DNA from 2 places in the Paenibacillus sp. 1182 genome. Region 1 is predicted to be linked to the other one. Evidence: a T-box and tRNA genes for the amino acid it is inferred to sense, from the RefSeq annotation. Region 1 holds a T-box; the other holds one or more tRNA genes.

Region 1 (3,409 bases):
GGTTTGATTTCTTTAATTGGTAAGCTCGTCTAGGAGGAGTTATGCGAACTGAGATTTATGAGCATTTTCACCCGGATGAACGGGATTATGTGGATCGTGCTTCCGAATGGATCAGTCATGCGGGGGCTTATCATGAGCAGAAGCTGACTGATTTTTTGGACCCGCGCCAACAGTACATATTGGAGACACTTGCTTCGAAGGAAGACAAGGTCACGATTAGGGTAGATGGCGGATACATGGCTTCGGAACGAAAGCGGGCGCTGATTGCGCCCGATTATTCGTATTTGGACGGTGAGGAGATGGGGATTCAGGTCCTTTCCATCACATCTGACGATCTTAAAATAGGTACCCTTGAGCACGGTGATTATCTAGGTGCCCTACTGGGACTTGGAATCAAACGTGGGAAAATTGGAGATATTCATGTACTGGATGATGGGTGTCATGTATTGGTAGCTTCAGAGATCGGTAATTTTATGACGATGCATTTGCAGCAGGTACACCGTGTTCATGTATGGACAGAACTATTGCCTGTAGCGAGTCTGCGAACGAAGGAAGTTGCATTAGAGACGCTAGACCTGACGGTCGCTTCTTTGCGTCTGGACGGTATTGCTAGCGATGTGTACAAGCTAAGCCGCAGTAAAATATTAACACCGATTCGGGCGGGACGGTGCAGGGTAAATTGGAAGGTGGAGGAGAATCCATCCACTCCACTTAAAGCTGGAGACGTTATTTCCATGCAGGGTTTTGGGCGTTTCAAAGTGCTTGAAACAGACGGGATGACAAAAAAGGGAAGATTCCGTGTCAAAATTGGTAAGTTTGTATAGCTGTAGGCAGGAATCACGAGCTTTCTGTCGAAAGAATTAAGCTATAGCGAAGAACTGGAACGATTTTGCTCTGTACAGTATTCACAAAACGGGGTATGATGACCGATAGATGATAGTGAGCGTCGTGACGCGGAAAATGTATTTTTTGTCAATCTTATAGGAGGTGGACGGCATGCCATTAACGCCATTGGATATACATAACAAGGAATTTGCCCGCCGGCTTCGCGGTTATGATGAGGATCAGGTTAATGAATTTTTGGATCAGGTGATCAAAGATTACGAGGGCGTTATTCGTGAAAATAAAGAACTGAGCACCGAGTTGTTGAACGTACAGGAGAAGCTCGATCATTTCGCGACTATTGAGGATACGCTGAGTAAGACGATTATCGTAGCGCAGGAAGCCGCAGATGAAGTTCGTAACAACGCCAAGAAAGAATCCCAACTGATCGTGAAGGAAGCGGAAAAAAATGCGGACCGTATTGTGAACGAAGCATTGTCCAAATCCCGCAAGATCGCGTTGGAGGTTGAAGAGCTGAAGAAGCAGGCATCGATTTACCGAGCACGGTTTCGTACACTGGTGGAAGCACAGCTTGACTTGTTAAGCCAAGACGGCTGGGAAGCTCTTGAAAACCGGGAACGCGAAGTACTGGAGCGCGAGCGTGAGATGAAAGAAATTTACTAATTTCATTTCTGACAAGCTTTTATTAGACGTTGTTAGGGTTGACTTTTCACTTTAAACAGGCTATAACTGTAAATACTATACTGAATTCAACGATTGTCCGTCCGTCGGCTGATGGTTGTTATTCAAGGCAACGATGTTGCTGTTTAATATTCGATGAATTTAACATGTTTAATTCGTTGATGGGAACTAGTACGTCATGATTTGTCCCTCAGAGAGTTGGCCTTCCGGTGCAAGCCAACGTTCAGAACATGACCGAAGATCCTCCCGGAGAAGTGAGCTGAAGCGCTTAAGATGTATGGCGTGTGTAAGCAATCACCGTTTGCCATGCGTTATAATGGCGCCCTGCTGTAGTTGAGTGGGGCTCAGAGAGCCGTGATGAGACTGTATTTTTAGAATGGTCTATTTTTACGGAATCAGGGTGGTAACGCGAGCACAGTCTCGTCCCTTTACAGGGATGGGGCTTTTTTTGTTGCTTTTTTTAGGAAATGCTAGGGAAATCAATGATGAGCAGAGAGGGAGTATGACAGTATGAACAGAGTGGATGTTAAAGAAAAAGCACGGTCCCGTGACCTGCGCATCCTGAGCAAATGGAAGCAGGAGGACACATTCCGTAAATCCATTACAAATCGTGAAGGAAAGCCAAATTTTGTGTTCTATGAGGGCCCACCAACAGCTAACGGTAAACCGCATATCGGTCACGTGCTGGGCCGTGTAATTAAGGATTTTGTGGGCCGCTATCAGACAATGAAGGGATACCGCGTCGTACGTAAGGCAGGCTGGGACACGCATGGCTTGCCGGTAGAATTAGGTGTACAGAAGCAACTGGGGATCTCCCATAAACCTGAAATTGAAGAATACGGCGTTGAAAAGTTTATAAAAAAATGTAAGGCGAGCGTGTTTGAATACGAGCAACAATGGCGTGATCTAACCGAAGCGATCGGATACTGGACAGACCTCGATAACCCGTACATTACATTGGATAATAACTATATCGAGAGCGTATGGAACATTTTGGCGACCATTCATGAAAAAGATCTGCTGTATCGTGGTCATCGTGTGAGTCCGTATTGTCCGGATTGTCAGACAACGCTTAGTTCTCATGAAGTAGCGCAGGGCTACAAAGATGTAAAGGATCTGAGTGCCACGGCCAAATTCAAGCTGCATAGCAGTGGTGAATATGTACTGGCTTGGACGACAACACCCTGGACCTTGCCGAGTCACGTGGCGCTTGCCGTCAACCCTGAACTGGAATATGCACGTGTGAAGCAGGAAGACGGTGTATACATCGTTGCTAAAAATCTGGTTGAAGACGTCATTAAAGGCGAGCATGAAGTGATTGGCACGCTATCTGGTTCAGAACTGGTTGGCCAAACCTATACCCCGCCATTTACGTATTTTCAGGTTGAGAAGGGTAATCAGATTCTGGGTGCGAAGTTCGTAACAGATTCCAGCGGTACAGGTATTGTTCATATGGCTCCAGCGCATGGTGAGGATGATTACCGGGTATGTCGTGAAAATGGTGTTGAGTTTATCAACGTGGTGGATCTTCAAGGTAACTATGTAGAGGAAATCACTGATTTTGCAGGCCGTTTTGTGAAAGACTGTGATGTAGATATTGTTAAAATGCTGTCCGAAAAAGGCTTGCTGTACAGCAAGGAAAAATACGAGCATAGCTATCCGTTCTGCTGGCGCTGCGATACTCCATTATTGTACTATGCTATGGACAGCTGGTTTATCAAAACAACTGCGATCAAGGATCAATTGATTGCCAACAACAGCGAAGTCGAATGGTACCCGGGGCATATACGTGAAGGACGTTTTGGCAAGTTTTTGGAGGAACTGGTGGATTGGAACATCAGTCGCGATCGCTATTGGGGTACACCGCTGAACATCTGGGTTTGTG
Region 2 (3,409 bases), on a different contig from region 1:
GTTCATAATATTCGGTATAGTTCTAATAAATAGTATGTTTCAATTACGTGAAGGTAGGGATGAAAGAGGAAGGAGCATTATGTTTAACCCCTTAAATTTGTCTTTTGCGCTTCTGTTAGTAGGATATGCTGCTATTAATATTGTTGATACGCTCTTCCATCTCAGTTTTTCCACCTACAAGGATGGGGTTAGTATTCTTTTTGCTGGTGTATTAATTTTTTACATTGTGTTTCTTTTCATTGAAAGAAAGAGATTATCCTAAAGTAATTAATATTTCTTTAGAGATGTGAAGAGAGTCTAATATTGAATAGACTCTCCTCCTTTATAAGCAGTGATCCAACTAAAAGAGCATTGCCAGGTAAAGTAGAAATCGAACCCTCGCAAACAAGCCTTGATACGTTGTTTTACATACTACCCTATATAGGTTAGAGGATAACACCTCTAACAAGATAACTTAAATATCCGTTCCTTTTCTGTGATGCTTGTGGAGATCACGCATTTGAATGACTTGCTTTTCATTTGCTTTGCTGTACGTATCTTGTACAACCCATGCCCTTCCGGTTTCCTTTACGACGATGGATTGACCAATCTTCGCAAATTTCTCGGGCAACCATCTCACATCCACTAAACCATGACTCATTAAATTACATTGTACATACATCATATATATCACCTCTTATTTTTATTTGAGGTGTAGGGTTATGGTGACACCTCTGCACCATGCGTGTTCATCGATGAAGTCCAAAGGATATCACCCCTTTCATTCTGTATATGGCGGAAGTAGAGGGACTTGAACCCCCACAGCGGATCGCACCGCCTTAAACGCTTTTCAAGAGCGTCCCCTTACCATTCGGACATACTTCCAAAGTTGGTGGAGAGTAAGGGATTTGAACCCTTGGAGCTGTTACACCCTCCAGTTTTCGAAACTGGTACATTAAGCCTCTCTGTCAACTCTCCAATTGGTCTGAACTGTTGGATTCGAACCAACGACCCAGCGTCTTAGACACGTACTCTCCCAAACTGAGTTAAGTCCAGATATTTGTGGCGGATCGTGTAGGATTCGAACCTACGGGGCTTTTACACCCGTGACCTTTCCAAGATGATGCATTAAGCCTCTCTGCCAACGATCCATAAAAAATGGCGGAGTCAACAGGACACGAACCTGCATAGGGTTTTAACCCTTCGCGGTCTTAGCAAGACCGTGCTTTAGCCATTCAGCCATGACTCCATATACGTTTGTGGGATGTAGGAATTGAACCTACCCGTCATCATGATTAAAGGGAATCAAACCCTACTCAGAGTGCGACTCTGGCACACCAGTTGCATATCCCACATATGGTGGTGCTGTTAAATGGATTTGAACCATTGACCTCCCGTTTATCAGACGAGCGCTCTAACCAACTGAGCTATAACAGCAAATAAATCTATCCTACAAAGCGACTTTAAGGAAGTCTTTGAAACACCTTATCAACCTGTATAATAAGCTTGAGGTGAAAAAATGTTTCATGATCGTTTAAAATACAAACGAATGCCATTTATCCATTACCATACAAGATTTTGCGAACCAATTAGATATTTCAATCGAAGAATACCAAGACATTGAATCAGGGAACATATCTCCTAACATGAACTTGATCATCAGAATTTCAGACGTTCTGAACGTATCGACCGATTATCTTTTGAAAGGTGTAGAGTTAGATGATACGACAGAAACCCCTTACTCCAGAATGCTTAAATCAGCTATTAAACGTTCAGGCATGAGTTTAACGGAGATAGAAGTTGCACTTAGAAAACTGGATGTAAAAACAAATCGTTCCTATCTCAGCAAACTTCAAAACGGAAATATAGAACCTGCTGGAGACAAGATCAATATCGCTATTTCAAGTGTTCTTCACATAGATCCCATTGAGTTTCGGACTCTTGCTTACTTAGAAAAAATCCCCACCGAGATTATTGAGCAAATCAAAAAGTCATAGTAGACACTTTAATGAGAAAAAGGTCTTTCCTCGTTTGCGTTTTCCATAATGCATCTTGCTTGTTCGTCTTCTCTTTTCATGCTATAATCACTTTGGTTGTGGTGGAAGTTGTTTATTTATAAACAATGTTCCCCCTATGCCGTTGAGGATTGGGAAACCCTCAACGGCTCTTATTTTTTTATGGATAATAGACTGAAAGTTAGCTGACTTTAAAAGCTTGAGATGCCATATGGTGAGCTTCCTTGTTGCTGTTTCTTGGGATCCATGTAATGGTGTAATTCTCAATTTGATTTAAGCAATCCAAGATGGCATAAGACAATTTACGCAGTTCAGGAATTCCACTAATGATTTGCTGATTCACCATCATGACAAGGTTCAAACAGTCCGCATAGAAATCAACCTTTGAAATATTATGATCAATCAAATATCTGCAAGCTGTATACATAGCCAAAAACTCAGCATAGTTTGAGTCCGAAAATCCAATTCTCTCGGATATCGCCCCTACAACTTGTTCCCCATCTTTGATAACTGCACCGATCGATGAGGGGTAGACTTTTCGTAGTCCCCTTTCACTCCCTACATCCTCCACAATCGCTTTATAGCGCGAGGAAGCATCAGTATAAACTTTGAATGTAGTCACCTCTCTCACCCACCTTAAACATAGATTTTATATTCATTCGCGATAGTAGGGCTTGAACCTTCGAAAGTCAGACTTATGAAATCTTACGCACATTTGTTATCGCTATATTGGCGTCCTCGAAGGGATTCGAACCCCTGACACTGGAGGTAGAAGCTCCATGCTCTATCCAACTGAGCTACGAGGACATACCCGTTTCAGTAGCTTGGAAGGCTACGGCACAACCCATATACCAAGACCGCATCATGGTACTCGCTAAGGGACTCGAACCCATGACCTTTCGGGTGTAAACCGAACGCTCTCTACAACTGAGCTAAGCGAGCAAAATAACCAATAAACTTGACTATAGTCAATATTAAAATTATGATATTAATATAAACTTTCTCTTTTTAAATAAGGAGCGGGTAACATGATAAAATTTTTTTAAGTTATTCCTTTTGAAGTGTATATCATGCTTATTTTGGTCTATGGATTTTTCCACGCATCATTTATAAGAACATAATACAGTTGAAGAGGACGTGCAACGTATCCTTAATCATCAATTAGCAAACTATAAAATCATTCAAAAAAGTGATACAAATGATCGATTGTTTAGCTATATTGTTCGTTCAAGAAACAATGTAAAGAAAGTCAATTTTAAAGAAGTCAACACGTTTTGGAGCAATAGTGCTGAACTTGTTACGATTTCAACTATAGTTGAATAGTCCTTCTTTATTTTTTAATTTTAGCTTCTTGATGTCTTAAAGATGGTGCTGGCTGAGGGAATTGAACCCCCGACATCCTGCTTACAAGGCAG

What was found. The T-box of region 1 lies ahead of ileS (isoleucine--tRNA ligase). A T-box ahead of a tRNA ligase gene usually reads a tRNA of that ligase, here a tRNA-Ile.
Region 2: it has a tRNA-Ile gene. The T-box ahead of ileS (isoleucine--tRNA ligase) is inferred to sense a tRNA for this amino acid. The anticodon was not compared.

What each region holds. Positions count from the first base shown of each region.
Region 1 is NZ_JAFICR010000006.1:178,087-181,495, forward strand. Features, by position in the region: gene JOD82_RS14310 (YggT family protein) at 1-33, shown strand, start outside; gene JOD82_RS14315 (YlmH family RNA-binding protein) at 42-824, shown strand; gene JOD82_RS14320 (DivIVA domain-containing protein) at 997-1,506, shown strand; T-box leader at 1,674-1,955, shown strand; gene ileS (isoleucine--tRNA ligase) at 2,035-3,409, shown strand, end outside.
Region 2 is NZ_JAFICR010000004.1:361,712-365,120, forward strand. Features, by position in the region: gene JOD82_RS10370 (hypothetical protein) at 1-262, shown strand, start outside; gene JOD82_RS10375 (hypothetical protein) at 455-664, opposite strand; tRNA gene JOD82_RS10380 (tRNA-Ser) at 773-864, opposite strand; tRNA gene JOD82_RS10385 (tRNA-Ser) at 870-957, opposite strand; tRNA gene JOD82_RS10390 (tRNA-Leu) at 961-1,035, opposite strand; tRNA gene JOD82_RS10395 (tRNA-Ser) at 1,043-1,130, opposite strand; tRNA gene JOD82_RS10400 (tRNA-Ser) at 1,139-1,228, opposite strand; tRNA gene JOD82_RS10405 (tRNA-Ile) at 1,340-1,416, opposite strand; gene JOD82_RS29120 (helix-turn-helix transcriptional regulator) at 1,581-1,976, shown strand; gene JOD82_RS10420 (reverse transcriptase-like protein) at 2,176-2,616, opposite strand; tRNA gene JOD82_RS10425 (tRNA-Arg) at 2,725-2,801, opposite strand; tRNA gene JOD82_RS10430 (tRNA-Val) at 2,860-2,936, opposite strand; tRNA gene JOD82_RS10435 (tRNA-Thr) at 3,361-3,409, opposite strand, start outside.